Linked DNA regions of Arthrobacter crystallopoietes. The main gene of each other region encodes a partner of the protein of the gene in region 2 in a complex. Links are inferred from orthologs where the notes say so. Each region holds a gene or a part of one and is shown on either strand. Other genes may lie near its edges.

Region 1 (8,793 bases), 2.1 Mb from region 2 along the record:
GTGCATTCACAAGATTCGAAGGTACTATGCGCCGGACTATTCCCCTGCACCGGCGGGGAACGTACGTTGGATTGGTAACCGTCCACCTTCCCCTTCAGGAGGAAACCGCATGACAGACAACCCCAGCCCCATCGACATCCAGAAGGCCCTTGGCGGCGTCGACTATCCCGCCTCGGCCGCCGACCTGGTCAAGCACGCGGAGAACTCGGGCGCCGACAATAGCGTCCTCGAGGCACTGCGCGGCCTGCCGGAGAAGGACTACGAGACTCCGGCCGAGGTCAACAAGGCCATCTCCAACAGTTAAGAGCCTAACCGGTACGAATCTACTGAATCCCAAGGTCGGGGTTTTCTACATCGCGATGATTCCGCAGTTCATTCCGGACGAAGCCGCTCCGCTCCTGATGGCCATAGCCTTGGCCGCGGTACACAACCTGCTGGGCCTGCTGTGGTTCACCGGCATAATCTTCGGCACGCATGTCGCCCGGAAATGGCTGCGGACACTGAAGGTGGCGAAGACGACGGACCGAATCACGGGCACTGTCATAATCGGATTCGGCACTGCCCTGTCCATGGAAACCCGGTAGCCCTCCAGGGTGCGTCCCCTCGGCGAGGGTGCGTCGGTTCTGCACCAAGGTGCGCCGGCACGCGTCGGGGCGGTATTTTGGAAGGGATCCATTTTCCCCAGTAGAGGACCCTTATGTCTCCGCGCGCCCTGTTCCGCTCTGTCGCCTTCGCCGAGGCGGTGACGTGGACGCTGCTGCTGATCGGCCTGTTCCTCAAGTACGTCACCGAAACCACTGAGGTAGGCGTCCGCATCGGCGGGGGCATCCACGGGTTCGTGTTCCTTTGCTACGCGGCGGTCACGTGCTTCATGTGGGTCAACCAGAAGTGGCCGGCCAAAACCGGCCTCCTCGCACTGGTTTCCGCCGTCATTCCCTATGCCACCATCCCGATGGAAAAGTCGCTGGACAAGAGGGGCCTGCTCAACGGTGGCTGGCGCCTGGCCGTTGGCGGCGAGGAGCCGCGCGGCTTGCTTGAGAAGCTCCAGGCGTGGGTGCTGCGCAAGCCCATCACGGCCATCGTCGTCGCACTCATTGCTGTGGCCGCGGTCTTCAGTTTCCTGCTGTTCCTCGGCCCGCCCGACACCTGGTTCGCGTAAGGTCCGTCCGCGGCTACCGGCCGGAGAGTTGTTCGACCAGCTTCAGCAGCGCAGTGTTGTCCAGTTTTCCGTCGCCCTGTGCCACCAGCGCCGCCATGAGCTGAGCCGCCGCCGTGCCCAAGGGGATAGTGACTCCCGCGTCCCGTGCGGCCGCGGTGAGAATGCGCAAGTCCTTGTTGTGCAGCTCCGCGCGGAAGCCGGGCTGAAAATTCCGTTCCACCATGCTGGGTGCGCGCCGCTCCAGCACCGCGCTGCCGGCGAGACCGCCGGAGAGGGCGTTGATGGCGATAGTCGGATCCACCGAGTTGGCCTCCAGGAAAACGATGGCCTCGGCCACGGCTTGGATGTTGACAGCACAGATCAGTTGATTGGCGGCCTTGACCGTCTGCCCTGCCCCGGCCGGACCGACATGGACGATCGTCTTGCCCATGGCCTCGAAGACGGGCCGGGCCGTTTCCACGTCGGAGGCTTCCCCACCGACCATGATGGACAGCGTGGCTTCGATGGCGCCGCGTTCGCCCCCGCTGATCGGCGCGTCGAGCACGCCGAAGCCCGCCGACTGTCCTGCCTCGGCGAGCTTGCGTGCCGTGGCCGGCTGGATGGTGCTCATGTCAATGAAAAGGGCACCTTCGCGGGCGTGGGCAAAAACGCCGTCGTCGCCCAGGGCCATCGCCTCGACGTCGGGCGAATCCGGCAGGCAGGTAATGATGACGTCGCGGTCCCGAACGGCTTCAGCCACGGTGGCAGCACCGGTGCCACCGGCTTCGACGAAGCGCTCCACCTTGGCCTGTGAGCGGTTGTACCCGGCCACATCGAACCCTGCCTTGACCAAATTTGCCGCCATCGGGCCGCCCATAATGCCCAAGCCGATGAAACCAATCTTCGTCATGAAAAACCTGCCTTCGTCGTGGAAATCGGACGCCACACACCTGCCGGCCACTGTAGTGGCCATCACTCGGGTCCCGGTAATCGATTGCGGACGGTGACCAGGTCGACGTCGAGCACTTGGCCCGCGTCCACCAGGACTGTCATGTAGGTGCAGACCGGCTGGCGCCGCCGGTCTGTCGGCGAGCCTGGATTGAGCAGCCGCAGACCGCCGGGCGACGTCGTGTCCCACGGAATGTGGCTGTGTCCGAAGACCAGCACATCTGTCTCGGGGAAGTTCGCATCGGCACGCTTTTCGCGCCCGACGGCGGCTCCGGTCTCGTGGATCATGGCGAAGCGGACGCCCTCGATTGCTACTCTGGCGACTTCCGGCAGCCGCGTCCGCAGCTCTTCGCCGTCGTTGTTCCCAAAGACTGCCACCAGCTGTCTGCTCCGCTGTTCAAATTCGTCCAGCAGCTCCGGGACCACCCAATCGCCAGCGTGGAAGACCACGTCGGCCTGCTCAACGGCGTCCCAGACCTCGGCGGGCAGCTGCCGCGCGCGCTTGGGAACATGGGTGTCCGCGACGAGCAGCAGCCTTCTGGCCACTAGACGCCCTGCGCCTTCCGCTCTGGTGCCGTTTCGGCAAGAAGTGTTTCCAACCGGTTGTCCGTGAGGTAGGTCATGCCTTCCAGGATGCCCGTCAGCTTGCGGCGCTCTGCGGCGGTGAAGCGGGTTTCATCCAGGATGTCACTGACCCACAGGCCGTCCATGGCGAGGCGGACGATGATACCGATGATGCCCGCGGGGTCCCGCGGGTCGAGGTCGCGGCTGTCCAGCCTGCGGTTCAAGTAGATCAGCGCCTCGGCCAGATTCGGCCGGGCCACGGCGGTGGCGAGCAGTGCTGCCTGGTTCCGGTCTGCGTTTGACCTGGCGTCTGCGAAAGCCCGGATGTAGGCCCGTTCTTCTGCACCTGCTGGGACGGGATCCCGTTCGGCCAGTCTGCCCAGCTGGTGGACCAGCTCGGTAATAATCTCTTCGACGTCCTGTTCGATTTCCTCGATGGGCGCCCCGGGCCTGAACATATCTCCTCCAGCTACTTGTCTGCGGGTTCTCCGCTTGCCTTCAAGTCTAGCCACGACACACTGCAACCCACTGCAACCCACCCATCGGCATGCGCCCGCTGTGGTGGAGGCGCTTGGTACTACTTAGCCGTGCTCGACGGCCATGTTCGAGAAGCGTGAATAGTGGCCTTGGAAGCCGACCACGATGGTCTTCGTCGGGCCGTTACGGTGCTTGGCCACAATCACGTCGGCTTCACCTGCGCGAGGTGACTCTTTGTCATAGATGTCCTCGCGGTGCAGGAGGATGACCATATCCGCATCCTGCTCGATCGAGCCCGATTCACGAAGGTCGGAGACCATGGGCTTCTTGTCCGTACGCTGTTCGGAACCACGGTTCAACTGCGAGAGCGCAATCACGGGAACCTCGAGTTCCTTAGCCAGCAGCTTGAGCGCACGCGAGAACTCGGAAACTTCCTGCTGGCGCGATTCCACGCGCTTGCCGGAGGACATCAGCTGCAGATAGTCCAGGACCACCAGTTTGAGGTCATGGCGCTGCTTAAGACGACGGCACTTGGCCCGGATTTCCATCAGCGACATGTTGGGGCTGTCGTCGATGAACAGCGGAGCATCGTTCATGCGGCCCATAGTGGTGGCGATCTTGCCCCACTGCTCGTCCTTGATGGTTCCCTTGCGCAGGTCCTGCAGGCCGATGGTTGCCTCGGCGGAGAGCAGACGCATGGCGATCTCGTTCCGACCCATTTCCAGGGAGAAGAAGACCGTCGTCATGTTGTTTTTGATGGCTGCGGACCGGGCAAAATCCAATGCGAACGTCGATTTGCCCACAGCCGGCCTGGCCGCGATAACGATCATCTGTCCGCCGTGCAGGCCCTGGGTCAGTTCGTCGAGTTCGTAGAAGCCGGTGGGAACACCCGTCATGCCTTCGCCGCGATGGCCGGCGGACTCGATCTCGTCGACCGTGCCTTCAATAATGTCCTTCAGCGCGACATAGTCTTCAGCCGTGCGGCGCTCGGCCACTGTGTAGATCTCGGCCTGCGCCTGGTTGACGATATCGTCGACTTCGCCATCCTGCGAGTATCCGAGCTGGACAATCTTGGTTCCGGCATCCACCAGCCGGCGGAGCACAGCACGTTCACGCACGATCTCCGCGTAGAAGCCGGCGTTGGCAGCAGTGGGGACGGACTGGATGAGGGTGTGCAGGTATGCGGGTCCGCCGATGCGCGAGATTTCGCCGCGCTTGGTCAGCAGGTCGGAGACGGTGACGGCGTCCGCAGGTTCGCCGCGGCCATAGAGGTCGATGATGGCCTCATAGATCGCTTCATGCGAGGGTCGGTAGAAGTCGACGCCGCGCAGCACCTCGACGCAGTCGGCGATGGCGTCCTTGGACAGCATCATGCCGCCGAGTACTGACTGTTCGGCTACCAGATCCTGAGGCGGGGTACGTGCGAAATCCGGTTCCCGGCCAGCCTGGGCGGAGTCGGCATGTACTAAAGTCACCGCTGCCTGCTTTCTCTACTAAAACGACAAACCGGGCAATCGCATCCCGCCTCGCCCGTTGAAACGGGTATATCAGCCGCCTCCGACGCTTTCCGCTGCTCCCGGTTGAGGGCACGAAAAACTAGAGACCGGATCGCGGTCTGTTGAGGGATACTCCGCAACGTTAGCCCTCTATCCACACAGAACCAAGCGAGTTATCCACCGGCTCTGTGGATTAATTGTGGATTAGGCGGCGTGTCTTGTGCACAGCCTGTGTGTACAACTGTGGATAACAAAGTTAACTTGCGAGTAACATGGCTCTGACCTGCGGAAACTTTTATTCCCCTCTGTGGATTAAAAGATTTTCTGTGGACCATTCATCCACACCGCTCGTGTTGACAGATGCCTCACATAGCCCTACAAGCTGCTTATTCACGTCGTTATCCACAACGTTTTCCACGCGCGGACCGCAACGGTGTGCCCACCCTGCGCCACTGACGTGCGTCGTTACCCATCCGGCCTGAAAACGGAAAATCCCGCCCCACTTTTAGTTGGCGGCAGTCTCGGGCGGAAGGCTGCTGCCCCTCTGGTTGTGCCCGTAGGATTGATCACATGGAGCTTTTCCTGATCCCTCTGCTGATTCTGGTTGTCGTCGTTGTGCTCGGCCTGCTCCTGTTGAAAACGGCCAAACGCAGAGCCGCACCCACCAACGACGGCGGCGCAACCGGCCGCCGGCCCAACCTGACTGCGGCGCCTGCTACCTCCAAGGAGCATTCCGAGCAGGCCAGCAGCCGGCTGAACCAGCAGCAGCACACGGCTGTCTACTCCGCTATCGCAAGGGGTGATGCGCTGCGGGCGATCAAGGACTACCGGGCTGCGACCGGAGCCGGACTGCGCGAAGCCGCTGCCGCCGTCGCAAATATGTCCGCACACCCCCAGCCCTACACTCCCCCGCCAGGGCCCAAGCCGAAGGATGGTCCCGACACCGCCCAGCCGGAGTCGGTCGGCCCTACCGAGAGGAGCACCGCTTCAAAACCGGATACTCCTCCTGAACCGCTCGCCACTCCGGAGTCAAGCGCCGCTGCCGACGCCTCGGCTGCCCGCGCAAGCGTCACTCCGGCCACGGGCTACCGTTACCGGGCCATCGTCTCCAAGGGCGATGAGATCAGGGAAATCGCGAGTACCCGGCTCAATGACGAGGTCTTTGCCAGGATCAGGGCGAGGGCGCTCGACGGCGACAAGGAAGCCGCGGTCCAACTGCTGATGGAACACTCGGACGCGTCCCAGCAGGAAGCATCCGGTTTTGTGGAACTCATCCACGACGAGCCCCCGGCCGGAGCCCCGGAAGGCCCCTGAGCCCTTCTCGCGGAAGTCACCCATCTGACAGACTGCCCCCATGGCTGAAAACAAGACTGCGCCCACCACTGAATCCGCCGACGACTTTGTGAATGCTGTGGAGCATCCCGTCCGGCGGGCGGACGCACAGGTGTTGCTGGACCTCTTCGAGGATCTGACGGGCCAGCCGCCAGTCATGTGGGGGCCGTCCATCATTGGCTTCGGCAGTTACCACTACCAATACGCCAGCGGTCGCGAAGGTGATGCTGCCGCCGTCGGTTTCTCCCCGCGCAAGGGCACCCTGGCGCTCTACGGACTGACCTATGCGCCCGGGTCAGCGCCGCTGCTGGAGGGGCTGGGCAAGCACAAGACCGGGGCGGCCTGCCTCTATGTCAACAAGTTGGCAGACGTGGACCTCGCGGTCCTCAGGGCGCTGATCAGCCTCGGCTACAAACACATGACGACTGCGGTCCACGAGTCGCTGCAGAGCCGGTACTAGCCGGAGCGCAGTCAGAGGCTAATGGCGCAGGCACTGGATAAGGAGCGGCGCGAGGCCTAAGCGGCGGCACAGGGGCTAACCGGCGAGCAGCCATACCCACAGCCACACCGGCGGCACGGCGCAGACAATCCCGAGGATCAGGCCGATTGCGGCCAGCCGGCGGGCATGGGTTCGCCGGGCGAGTGCGGAAACCGCCAAGGCCACGCCGCCCAGCGCGAACATGAGCACAGGCAATGCCACGAGCGGAGCCAGGATCAGTCCGGCTCCGCCGGTCGCGGCGGCGTAGATCAGGACCAGGACCAGCAGGAGCGCGGCGAGTCCCGACGAGACGAGCGCCCAGAGCGCGGTGCGGGAACGGTTCCGGGAAGTTTGCGCAGTAGCCACCCGTCTATTGTCCGGTGCAGGACCGCGGCAGGGCTAATCCGGCCCGGTGCAGCGCGTCTGGCCCTTACAGCTCCACCGTGCCGCGGATGACGGTCTGGACGTCGCCACCGACCCAAACGTCGCCCTCTTCGGCCCGGATGTACAGCCGCGCATCCCGGCCCAGCCTCGACCCCTGCCGAACGGTGTAGTTGGCCGGAGCGGCGCCCTCGCCGATGAGCCACTGTCCCAAGGCGGCGTTCAGGCTCCCCGTTGCCGGGTCTTCGGCAGGAACCGCTTCGAAGCCCATCAGCCCGCGTACCTCGAAACCGACCTCGCTGCCCGCCGGATAGGCCCCGATAAGCCCGACGCCGAAGGGCGAGAGAGCGGCATAGTCCGGCTCCACCTCGAGCACTGTGCGGGCATCGGTGAGCTGGAGTGCCTGCCAGCGGGGGCCGTTGTCCGCCCACTGATGACGAACGACGGCGGAGCGCTCCAGCCCCAGCGCGGCACAGATCCGGTCAACATTTTCCTCCGGCAGCTCACCCGTACGCACCCTTGGCGGAGCAGCGAAAGCCAGCCTGCCGCCGTCGTTCTTGAGGTTGATCAGACCGGCTTCGCATTCCTGGACGAGGCCTTCATCGCTGCGTGGACTACCGCCGTCCTGCAGCCAGACGGCGGCGCTGCCCAGAGTCGGGTGCCCGGCGAAGGGCAGCTCTTCGCTTGGCGTGAAGATCCGCACCCGGTAGTCTGCCCCGGGCTGCGTCGGCGGCAGCAGGAAAGTGGTTTCGGAGAGATTGGTCCAGTTCGCGAAGCGCTGCATTTGCTCGGCGGAGAGGTCCTCCGCGCCGGCGACCACCGCCAGCGGATTGCCGGTTCCGGGACCAGTGGTAAAAACATCAATCTGGGAAAACGCGTGGGTACTCACGTCCGTAGCCTACTCGGTGCGGCGGACCGATGGCCCTGCGCAGATCGACTTCGGACCGCTCAGCGTTCCGGGTGGAGGGTCTTGCTCCACAAGACGGTGCCCCGGGCATTGCGCAGGCTCACCGTGAAGGCGTCGTCGCCGTCGAGCTCCACGTGGCCGAAGAACTGGGCCTCTCCGGACCGCGGCGACTGGTTGGTGTAGCCGGCCTGCGAAAACACCACCTCCGGCCCGAAGGTCATGTCCATCTCGTTCGGCCCGAAACTGCCAGCGTTGATGGGTCCCGCGACAAACTCCCAGAACGGGTCGAAATCCTTGAACGCTGCCCGTTCCGGCGCGTAGCGGTGCGCCGCGCAGTAGTGGACATCGGCGGTCACCCATACGACGTTCTTGATGCGGTTGTCCTTGAAGGCTTTAAGCAGCCTGGCCAGTTCCAGTTCGCGGCCGAGCGGGGCGCCGTCGTTGTTGTTGGCAATGCTCTCCTGTGCCTTGCCGTCCGGAACGATGATGCCCAGCGGCAGGTCGGCCGAGATGACCTTCCACGTAGCCTTGGACTTTTTCACCTCGTGGATCAGCCACTGCAGCTGCTCCTCGCCGAGGATGCTGGTGGCCTTTTGCTCCAGCCCGGCGGTGTTTTCGCCCTTGTAGGTGCGCATGTCCAGCGCGAAAACGTCCAGTTGCGGCCCGCGTTCGATCTTTCGGTAGATCCGCGCCGGCTCGAAGCCTGTGGTGCCCTTCCTCGTGGCGCGGCTGTCGGTAATCGGCATGTACTCCTGCCAGGCCTGGCGGCCGCGGACGGCAAGCGTATCGATGTCGCGGACGGTGTAACGCGGGTCGTCGATGACCTCGCCGTGCCACCAGTTGTTGTGCGTCTCGTGGTCATCCCACTGGGCGATTACAGGCACCTCCGCGTACATGGCGCGAAGATTTGAGTCCATCATGTTGTAGCGGTGGCGGCCACGATATTCGTTCAGGGTTTCGGCGACCTTGGAGACCTCTTCGGTGACCAGGTTCTTCCAGATCCGGCCGTCCGGCTCCACGACTTCCGTTGAGATGGGCCCGTCGGCGTAAATCGTATCGCCGCAGTGGATAA
Region 2 (8,871 bases):
GCGCATCTTTCCCGGTGACATGAACACAATCAGTGCGCCCATTGACACACTGGGAGTGAACTACTACCACGGTGAAGCTGTAACCGGCCATCCCCGGGCGGACGCCGGGAATGCACATGCCGCGCCTGTGGAACGTGAGCTTGCGCCACCCTATCCGGCAGCCGACCAGGTTTCCGTGGTGCCGCGGGGGCTGCCGACAACGGCGATGGGCTGGGAGGTGCAACCGGAGGGTCTGTACCGTCTGCTGACACGGTTGCAGGAGGACTACAGCGGTCCAGCAGGTACTGCGCTCTACATCACGGAAAACGGGGCAGCCTATGACGATGTAGTCGGCCCCGACGGTTCCGTGGAGGATCCGGAGCGGCTCGAATTCATTCGCGCGCATCTGTTCCAGTGCCACAAGGCGATCGGCGCGGGAGTAGACCTACGCGGCTACTTCGGCTGGTCACTCATGGATAACTTCGAGTGGGCCTGGGGATATCACAAGCGTTTCGGCCTCGTGCGGGTGGACTACACGACCTTCGAGCGGACGGTCAAGGCCAGCGGCTCCTGGTTTGCCAATGTGGCCGGCACCAACAGCGTGCGCGCGGGCATGTAGGGGAAACAGTCGGCCGATAGCCGCCGAACCGGCGGCCATTGGAAACGGGCAATAAAAATCCCCGTCCTGATGTCAGGACGGGGATTCTTTATGGTCGCTCCCCCGACTGGACTCGAACCAGTAACCCTTCGATTAACAGTCGAATGCTCTGCCAATTGAGCTACGGGGGAAAGCAGCAGATACAACCTTACAAGGCTTTTTCCCGGAAGTGAAATCCTGAACTTTTCCAGTTTCTGACGTAAAAAACGTCGGTTCAGAACACCATTTCCGGAAGCTTTGCGGCTCCATCAAGGCCTCAATGAGTGTACTTAAACCTGACCGGAAATGCCAAATCGGCGCCTGCTATTCCGAGCGCAGTGACCGGCGCTGCATTTCGAGCTCCATCAATTCCCGGTTCAGCTGCTGGAACAGCTCCGGATCCGCCGACGGGTCCATCCGCTGGAGCTGGCCCATCTTTTCGGCTTTAAGCTGGGTGATCTGCAGGTCGAACAGCCGGTTCAGAATGCCCTTGCAGTAGGACTTCAGCGCATCATCGTTGTGCGCAGGCAGGGGCGTGACCGCCAGCTCGGACACGAGCGAGCGAAGTTCCTCGGGAACTTCCTGCCTGACGCTTTCCACCCATTGCGACGGCGTAGCCCCGGCAAACCCGGCAGCCCGCACCGCATCATGCACCAGGGCGTGGGCGGGAGTGCGGAACCTCACTTCGGTAAAGCTCTGCCATTGTCCGGCGTCCAGCAGACCAGGCTGCTGGAGCGCGACTTCGAGGGCTTCCCGCTCCATGCGCGCCACCGGATCCCTGGGGTCGGGTCTGGTGAAGGCCGGAGCCGGCACAGGATTATCGGGACCTGCACCGTGCTGGCTGGATTCGTAGGGATCTGCCGGATACTGCCGGCCTTGCGGCTGACGCTGGGAAAACTCCCCGGAGCGTCCACGCTGGCCCGGATACCGGTCCTGGCCCGCTTTCCCCGGCTGGCCCGATCCACCCTGCTGGGTCTGCTGCGCCGCGCCCGGTCTTGTCTGGCCGTTGCCGCCGTCGGTGGGTTCCTGTTGCTGCTCCCGCAGGCGCTTGGCTGCGCCCGAGACAGCACGCAGCACCTCGTCCACCTCCATACCGAGCCAACCCGCCAGTTCACGGGAGTAAGCAGGCCGCATCGCGGAGTCGCGGATCTGGGCCACCACCGGTGCCGACGCCCGCAGCGCCTGAACGCGGCCTTCGACCGTGTTCAGGTCGAACTTCTTCAAGGTTGCCTTGATAGCGAATTCGAACAGCGGTCGCCGCGATCCGATCAGATCCCTGACCGCCGCGTCTCCCCTGTTAAGCCTCAGGTCGCAGGGATCGGCCCCATTGGGTTCCACCGCCACAAAGGTCTGGGCGATAAACCGTTGGTCCTCGTCGAAGGCCCGCAGGGCAGCTTTCTGGCCGGCGGCATCACCGTCGAAGGTGAAGATCACCTCACCGCCCGTGCCGTCATCGGAAAGCAGCCGCCGGGCGATCTTGATGTGGTCCGTGCCGAAGGCGGTACCGCAGGTGGCAACCGCGGTACCGATGCCCGCCAGGTGGCAGGCCATGACATCCGTGTACCCTTCCACGACGACAAGCTGACGGTTCCGGGCAATGTCCCGCTTGGCAAGGTCGATCCCGTACAACACCTGGGATTTCTTGTAGAGGGTGGTTTCCGGAGTGTTCAGGTACTTCGGTCCCTGGTCGTCCTCGAAGAGTTTGCGTGCACCGAAGCCGACGGTATCCCCCGCGATGTCCCGAATGGGCCAGATCAGGCGGCCGCGGAAACGATCATAGATGCCCCTGTTGCCCTCGGAAAACATGCCGGTCAGCTTCAGCTCCTCCTGGCTGAAGCCCCGGCCAGTGAGGTGTTTGAGCAGCGAGTCCCAGCCCTGCGGCGCGTACCCCACGCCGAAGTGGTCTGCGGCCGCCTGGTCGAAGCCGCGTCCGGACAGGAACTGCCGGGCGGTGGCAGCGCCCGGCGTCAGCAACTGCTCCCGGAAGAACTCCGCCGCGATCTTATGGGCATCCAGCAGCCGCTGCCGCTTGCCGACGTCTTCGCGGCGCGGCCCGGTTCCGCCGTCTTCGTAGCGGAGTGTGAAGTTGATCCGGTGGGCCAGTTTCTCCACGGTCTCACTGAACGTGCTGTGGTCCATCTTCTGGACGAAGGAAATCACGTCGCCACCCTCTCCGCAACCGAAGCAGTGGTAGCTGCCTACCTGCGGGCGGACATGGAACGAGGGTGAGCGCTCGTCGTGGAACGGGCAGAGGCCCTTGAACGAACCGATGCCAGCGGATTTAAGCGTGACGTATCCGTCAACAATTTCCTTGATATCTGTGCGCTGGCGGACCTCATCGATGTCTTCACGTTTTATCAGTCCGGCCATGCAACCAGTTTAGGCAATCGTTCCAAATCGTCCGGCGCCCGGCTGCCGCCTGTGCACGGCCACCACACCGCTCCCGGGTGTGCAGGGATGGTGTCCACCGGGCAGGGCGTGTTCACCCGGCGATGGGGTCATGCGCAGCTGTCCGGCCCTTTCGATGCGTATCAGAGCAGGGTCCGGTGCGAGCCCATCAGGCGTTCATGCAGGGCGATTGCCGATACATCGGTCAACGACGCAATCTGGTCGATGACCACGCGAAGCCGGGCGCCGTCGTCGTTAGCTGCATGCCAGTCGGCGGCGAAGGGCTGCTCAAGATGCTGCGCGCCGGTGGCGTGAAGTTCGTGCACCAGGTCCGTAAGGATTTCCTGCTGGCGCTCGTAGATGGGCTGGCGAAGGTCAGTGGTCATGACGAACGTGGTGGCCAGACCCTTCATGACGGCGATCTCCATGACTGTTTCCTGCGGAACGACCAGTTCCGCAGCATATCTGGTCAGCGAGTCCGGGCCGTAGATGGAGCGGGTGGCTTCCAGCGCGCTGGAGCAGAAGCGGCCGATCAGCTGGCTGGTCATGTCCTTCAGCGCGGCCATCGCCCTGCGGCTGCCGTCCGCTTCCGGTACCCACACGCCGGAGGCCTGCAGGCGCGAAAGTGCGGCGTCGACCTCCGCCGGGTCACTGTGCGGCAGGTACCACTGCTGGGTGTAGCCGATGACGCGGCTGCGGTGGTCCGGGTTTTCCATCCACTTCAGCTGCACGCGCCCAGCCACGATGGCGTCCTCGACGTCGTGCACGGAGTAGGAAATATCGTCGGCCAGATCCATGACCTGCGCCTCGATGCAGGAGCGCCGCTCGGGCGCACCCTGCCGCAGCCAGTTGAAGACCGGCAGGTCGTCCTCGTACGCGCCGAACTTGCTGGTGCGCTTGCCGTGGATGACCGGTGCGTCCGCCACCGACCACGGGTACTTGCAGGCCGCATCGAGGCTGGCGCGGGTCAGGTTCAGCCCCGCGGGGGAACCGTCTGCATGCAGCACCTTCGGCTCCAGCCGGGTCAGCAGGCGCAGCGTCTGGGCGTTGCCCTCGAACCCGCCGATGGCGTGGGCTGCGGCGTTGAGCGCGGTTTCCCCGTTGTGTCCGAAGGGCGGGTGCCCGAGGTCATGCGCCAGGCAGGCGGCATCCACCACGTCCGGGTCGCAGCCCAAGGTGCGGCCGAGCTCGCGGCCGACCTGCGCGACTTCCAGGCTGTGCGTCAGCCGGGTGCGGACAAAGTCATCCGTGTCCGGGGAGACCACCTGGGTTTTCGCCCCGAGCCGGCGCAGCGCCGAGGAATGCAGCACGCGGGCACGGTCGCGCTCGAAATGGGTACGGTAGGTGCTCTTGGCGGGCTCGGCGACCCAGCGTTCCTGGTCCGTTTCCGTATAGCCGGGCATCAGCGGCGCGGGAGTAATGACGGTGTTCTCAGCCACCGGAAACATCCAATTCGGCAGCAGAGATATCCGCCTGCTGAGCGTCGTTGAGCAGCCGCGATTCCAGCCACTTCTCCGGCAAGGCGGTGCGCTTGGGCGAGCCTGCCCGGCCGCGCGGCCCCTCGGCGTCGACACCCGGATAGGGCGCGCTCATGTCCAACGTGTCCAGCAGCTCGCGCAGCACCTCAAGCGTGGGAACGGTGGCCAGTTTGGCGCGCAATTCGCCGCCAACCATATAGCCTTTGAAATACCAGGCCATGTGCTTGCGGATGTCCCGCAGGGCCTTCCCCTCGTCGCCGAAGGTTTCGATCAGCAGCTGCGCGTGGCGGTAGACGCTTTCAGCAACCTCCTTCAGGCCGGGGCGGAAACGTCGGTCGCTGCCCTCGAATGCGGCCTGCAAATCGCCGAATAGCCATGGCCGGCCCTGGCAACCGCGCCCGACGACGATGCCGTCCACCCCGGTTTCGCGAACCATGCGGATGGCGTCCTCGGCGCTCCAGATATCGCCGTTGCCGAGCACCGGAATGTCAGGCAGCGCTTCGCGGAGGTTGGCAATGGCGGACCAGTCCGCCTTGCCCGAGTAGAACTGGGAGGCGGTCCGGCCATGGAGCGCGACAGCGGCAACCCCGGCGTCGCGCGCGATCCGGCCGGCATCCAGGTACGTCAGATGGTCGTCGTCGATCCCCTTGCGCATTTTGATGGTCAGCGGGATGTTGCCCTTGGACGCTTCCTTCACCGCAGTCTGCACAATCCCGGTGAACAGGTCCAGCTTCCAGGGCAGAGCCGAGCCGCCGCCCTTGCGGGTGACCTTAGGCACCGGGCAGCCGAAATTGAGGTCGATGTGGTCTGCGCGGTCCTCCTCGACCAGCAGGCGTACGGCGGCGCCGACGGTCTTGGGATCCACGCCATACAGCTGAACGGAGCGGACCTTCTCGTCCTCGTCGTGCGAAATAATGCGCATCGACTCCGGACTGCGCTCGACCAGCGCCCGGGAGGTCACCATTTCGGATACGTAAAGTCCGCCGCCGTACTCGCGGCAGAGCCGGCGGAATGCCTTGTTGGTGATCCCGGCCATGGGCGCCAGGATCACGGGAGCATCAACGGTCAGGGGCCCGAGCTTGAGCGGAGGCAGCTCCAAGCGGGTGTCCGACGTGGGTACAGCGGTAACAGTCACTTACCTATTCTCTCAAAACCACGCAAATCTGCCGAAACCACTGTGGATAGTGCCCCAGGCCGGCGGAAACGTGATGAAATGGGCGGCCCACTGGCAGGCAGAGGCCGCACTCTCCCCGGCGCTCTTCTCAGCCCTCTTCCGCGCGGCGCCGCCCGCGCCGGGTGGGCAGCTCGGGCTGAGTGGGCAGCTCAGGCTGAGTAGGCAGCCCGTGCTGAGGGTGCGGCCCAGGCCCAGGTGAGCTGTCGACGTCGTTGGTTAGATGGGCGCGCTCGGCCGCCTGTCCACGGTCTATGCCTGCGACCGCGAGGGCCTCTCCCCCGGCTACTCCCACGGTGACTTCCTCGGCACTGCGGATGCCGGTGGCCTTGACCACCAGCACGGCGATCAAGGTGGTCACCGGGATCGCCAGAACCAGCCCGATGGAACCGACCAGGGTGCGGACGATTTCCTCCGCAAGCTCGCCGCTGGTGAGCGTGTCGAACAGCGGACGCTCATAGAGAGAGACCAGGATCAGCACCGGGAGCGCGGCTCCGGCATAGGCAAACGCGATGGTGTAGACGGTGGAGGCAATGTGGTCGCGTCCCACGCGCATGGCACCGGTGAACAGCCGCTTCGCCGATGCCCCCGGCGCCAGCTCGTACATCTCCCAGACGGCGGAGGACTGCGTGATAGTCACATCGTTCAGCACGCCGAGCCCGGAGATGATCAGTCCGCACATGATGATGCCAGAGAGCGACAGCTGGCCGCCCATGTTGACCAGCTGATAAGTGTCCTCGTCCCCCACACCGGTCAGATAGGCAGCGTCCGTGGCCCAGGCCGACATCACCGCCGTAATGCCGAGCCCGAACAGCGTGCCCAGCAGCGCGGTGGAAGTCCGGGCGGAGAAACCATGCGCGAAATACAACACGCCCACCATGATCACAATCGAGCCGATCAGCCCCAGCAAGAGCGGCGGCTTGCCCTCCACCAGCCCGGGCAGGATGAACTGTGCCATCACGATGAACCCGCCGACCAGCCCGAGCATTGCCCGGAAGCCGCGCCAACGGGCCACTGAAACAACGACGACGGCATACAGCACGGCAAGCAGCACGATCGGAATGCTGCGGACAAAGTCCACGAAGATGAACGTACCCGGTTGATCCGGCATGATCTCGCTCAGGTTCAGGTAGCGGATCTTGTCCCCCGCTTCCACCCCGCGGGACTGGGCGATCTCCGGCGTCACTTCTACTTGCAGTGGCGATCCGCCCGCATCGGGCTGGGTGTAGGCGACCATGCATTCCTGGGCTTCTGCCCCCGCCTCAACGGCTGCAGCCGAGGACGGGCAGGTTTCGATCGCCACCCGCTGCACCGTTCCGACGTCGAAAGTCACGCCTGGGGCAGTGGCATACGGATCAGTGACGGCGACGCCGGTACGGTCACCTGACGGCCAAAGCGCGATCATGCCGATCAGCGTCAGAACGGTAATCGGCAGCAGGATGGCAGCGAGCAGGAGGTTGGCCTTGCGCCGGGCAGCCAGTGTTTCGGCACTCGGCGGCCCTTGATCCTCGGTTGCATGGGAGTGGGAGTGGCCCAAGGAAATCCTTCGCGCGTGAGGGTGGATACTGCTGGATAGCGCGGCGCTCCAGTGGTGGCGCGACCGCGCAGCGGGTGGAGGATCAGTCGCTGACGATGGACGTTACCGGGCCGAGTTGCTGTGCCGTGCCAGCGGCAAGCAGCGGTTCCAGCACTGCCACCACGGCCGTCATAGACTCATCCACTTCCAACTGCACCGGGTACTGGTGCACCAGCATCGCAAGCAGTTGGCGGACAGCCTGCTGGGCCGTCTCCGGTTCCAGCGCCGTGTCGTAGCCGAGCAGCACGTCTGCCGGAGCGTCCGTCCGCTCCTGCGTGTAGCTGACGGCGAATGCACTGATGGTTCCGCCCTTATCCCGGGGCGCGCTGCGCAGCACCACGGCACCGGAGGCACCGGTCGAGTCGCTGAGCAGCATCTGCTGGGCGCGCCCGAGCGTCATATCCGCCCGGTCCCAAACATGCACGGAGTTGTAGAAGTCCGTCACCGCCGTCGTCAATTCCACAGATCCCGTGGCTGCTTCTTCCAACTGCGGACCGTCTGCTTCAGTCAGGTCCGGAAGCGGCAACGCACCTGGCTGCACGACGATCACCCGCGAGGTCTGGATTGGCGTCAGCCCGGAGGCCTGCGCGAAGCCGGCACCGCTGCTCTCCGGCTCCACCTTCGCGCGCAACCGCGTAACGCCCGACGGCGATTGCTCGGCTTCCTTGCGCAACATGCCCAGAAGGGTGCTCGCCAAACCGGCACGGCGGTGGTCCCGCGCCACTTCGACGTAAGTCCACAACCGCTCCGGATGCAGGCTCGTTTCATAGACCACGCCGGCGGCGACGGCGATGCCTTGGTCCTCAGCAACTATGCAACGGGACCACGGCTGATCCGACGACGGACGCAGCACCCCGCGGAAGTGCTGAACCTGCGTGGTTTCCGGGTCGCCCCAGATTTCCAGCAGGGCCAGATCATCCCCGTCGCGCCATTCACGGTAGTTCAGCTCTGCCATGGTTACTCCTAGCGAAATTGCTTGAGGTAGGTGCCGGTTTCCCGGCACCTACCGGGTGAAGCTCGGTACGGGCCGGTTACGCGCCGATAAGCCGTGCAGCCAAGTAACCTTCGACCTTGTCCAGGCTCACCCGCTCCTGCGCCATCGAGTCGCGTTCACGGATGGTCACCGCATGGTCGTCAAGCGTGTCGAAATCAACCGTGATGCAGAACGGCGTACCGATTTCGTCCTGGCGGCGGTAGCGGCGGCCGATTGCGCCGGCGTCGTCGAAATCGATGTTCCAGGTGCGGCGCAGCTGGGCACCGAGATCCTTGGCCTTCGGCGACAGGTCCTCGTTACGGCTCAACGGCAGCACGGCGGCCTTGATCGGAGCCAACCGCGGATCCAGCTTGAGTACCGTGCGCTTGTCCACGCCGCCCTTGGCGTTGGGAGCCTCGTCTTCCGCGAACGCGTCCACAAGGAACGCCATGAATGAACGGGTGAGTCCGGCAGCCGGTTCGATGACGTACGGGGTATAGCGCTCATTCGTCGCCTGGTTGAAGTAGCTCAGGTCAGTACCCGAGTGCTTCGTGTGGGTGGACAGGTCGAAGTCCGTTCGGTTGGCAATGCCTTCGAGCTCGCCCCACTCCGATCCCTGGAAGCCGAAGCGGTATTCAACATCCGTGGTGCCCTTGGAGTAGTGGCTCA

What was found.
Region 1: the proteins of dnaG (region 2) and dnaB are in contact, whole or in part, in a crystal structure (PDB 2R6A), measured with the Geobacillus stearothermophilus proteins. The link is inferred for Arthrobacter crystallopoietes from one-to-one orthologs. Residues at the interface, in WP_049624496.1 of Geobacillus stearothermophilus: Lys456, Leu457, Leu458, Pro459, Ala460, Asn463, Ala464, Leu467, Leu535, Leu536, Ile537, Ala538, Gln544, Glu545, Asp548, Tyr549, His552; in WP_033016901.1 of Geobacillus stearothermophilus: Ser13, Glu15, Ala16, Gln18, Glu91, Leu92, Asp94, Ala95, Val96, Pro97, Thr98, Ala99, Ala100, Asn101, Tyr104, Tyr105, Ile108.

The regions. Positions count from the first base shown.
Region 1 is NZ_CP072014.1:677,478-686,270, forward strand. The notes cover bases 2,418-5,331. They hold dnaB (replicative DNA helicase), read right to left. Parts: upstream 4,603-5,331; coding sequence 3,232-4,602; downstream 2,418-3,231. Other genes in these bases: J5251_RS03265 (metallophosphoesterase family protein), read right to left, coding at 2,418-2,632; J5251_RS03270 (TetR family transcriptional regulator), read right to left, coding at 2,632-3,108; J5251_RS03280 (hypothetical protein), read left to right, coding at 5,194-5,331. In the rest of the region: J5251_RS03240 (LysE/ArgO family amino acid transporter), read right to left, coding at 1-10; J5251_RS03245 (DUF2795 domain-containing protein), read left to right, coding at 110-304; J5251_RS03250 (LysE family translocator), read left to right, coding at 327-584; J5251_RS03255 (DUF3817 domain-containing protein), read left to right, coding at 698-1,159; J5251_RS03260 (2-hydroxy-3-oxopropionate reductase), read right to left, coding at 1,173-2,048; more of J5251_RS03265, read right to left, coding at 2,111-2,417; more of J5251_RS03280, read left to right, coding at 5,332-5,937; J5251_RS03285 (DUF1801 domain-containing protein), read left to right, coding at 5,978-6,415; J5251_RS03290 (hypothetical protein), read right to left, coding at 6,491-6,799; J5251_RS03295 (PhzF family phenazine biosynthesis protein), read right to left, coding at 6,864-7,703. UniProt on the Escherichia coli protein: The main replicative DNA helicase, it participates in initiation and elongation during chromosome replication. Travels ahead of the DNA replisome, separating dsDNA into templates for DNA synthesis.
Region 2 is NZ_CP072014.1:2,738,510-2,747,380, reverse strand. The notes cover bases 464-3,455. They hold dnaG (DNA primase), read right to left. Parts: upstream 2,987-3,455; coding sequence 941-2,986; downstream 464-940. Other genes in these bases: J5251_RS12595 (deoxyguanosinetriphosphate triphosphohydrolase), read right to left, coding at 3,148-3,455; J5251_RS12610 (GH1 family beta-glucosidase), read left to right, coding at 464-598. Also shown: more of J5251_RS12610, read left to right, coding at 1-463; more of J5251_RS12595, read right to left, coding at 3,456-4,452; tRNA dihydrouridine synthase DusB, read right to left, coding at 4,436-5,617; J5251_RS12585 (YibE/F family protein), read right to left, coding at 5,745-7,190; J5251_RS12580 (GNAT family N-acetyltransferase), read right to left, coding at 7,273-8,184; J5251_RS12575 (glycine--tRNA ligase), read right to left, coding at 8,261-8,871. UniProt on the Escherichia coli protein: RNA polymerase that catalyzes the synthesis of short RNA molecules used as primers for DNA polymerase during DNA replication.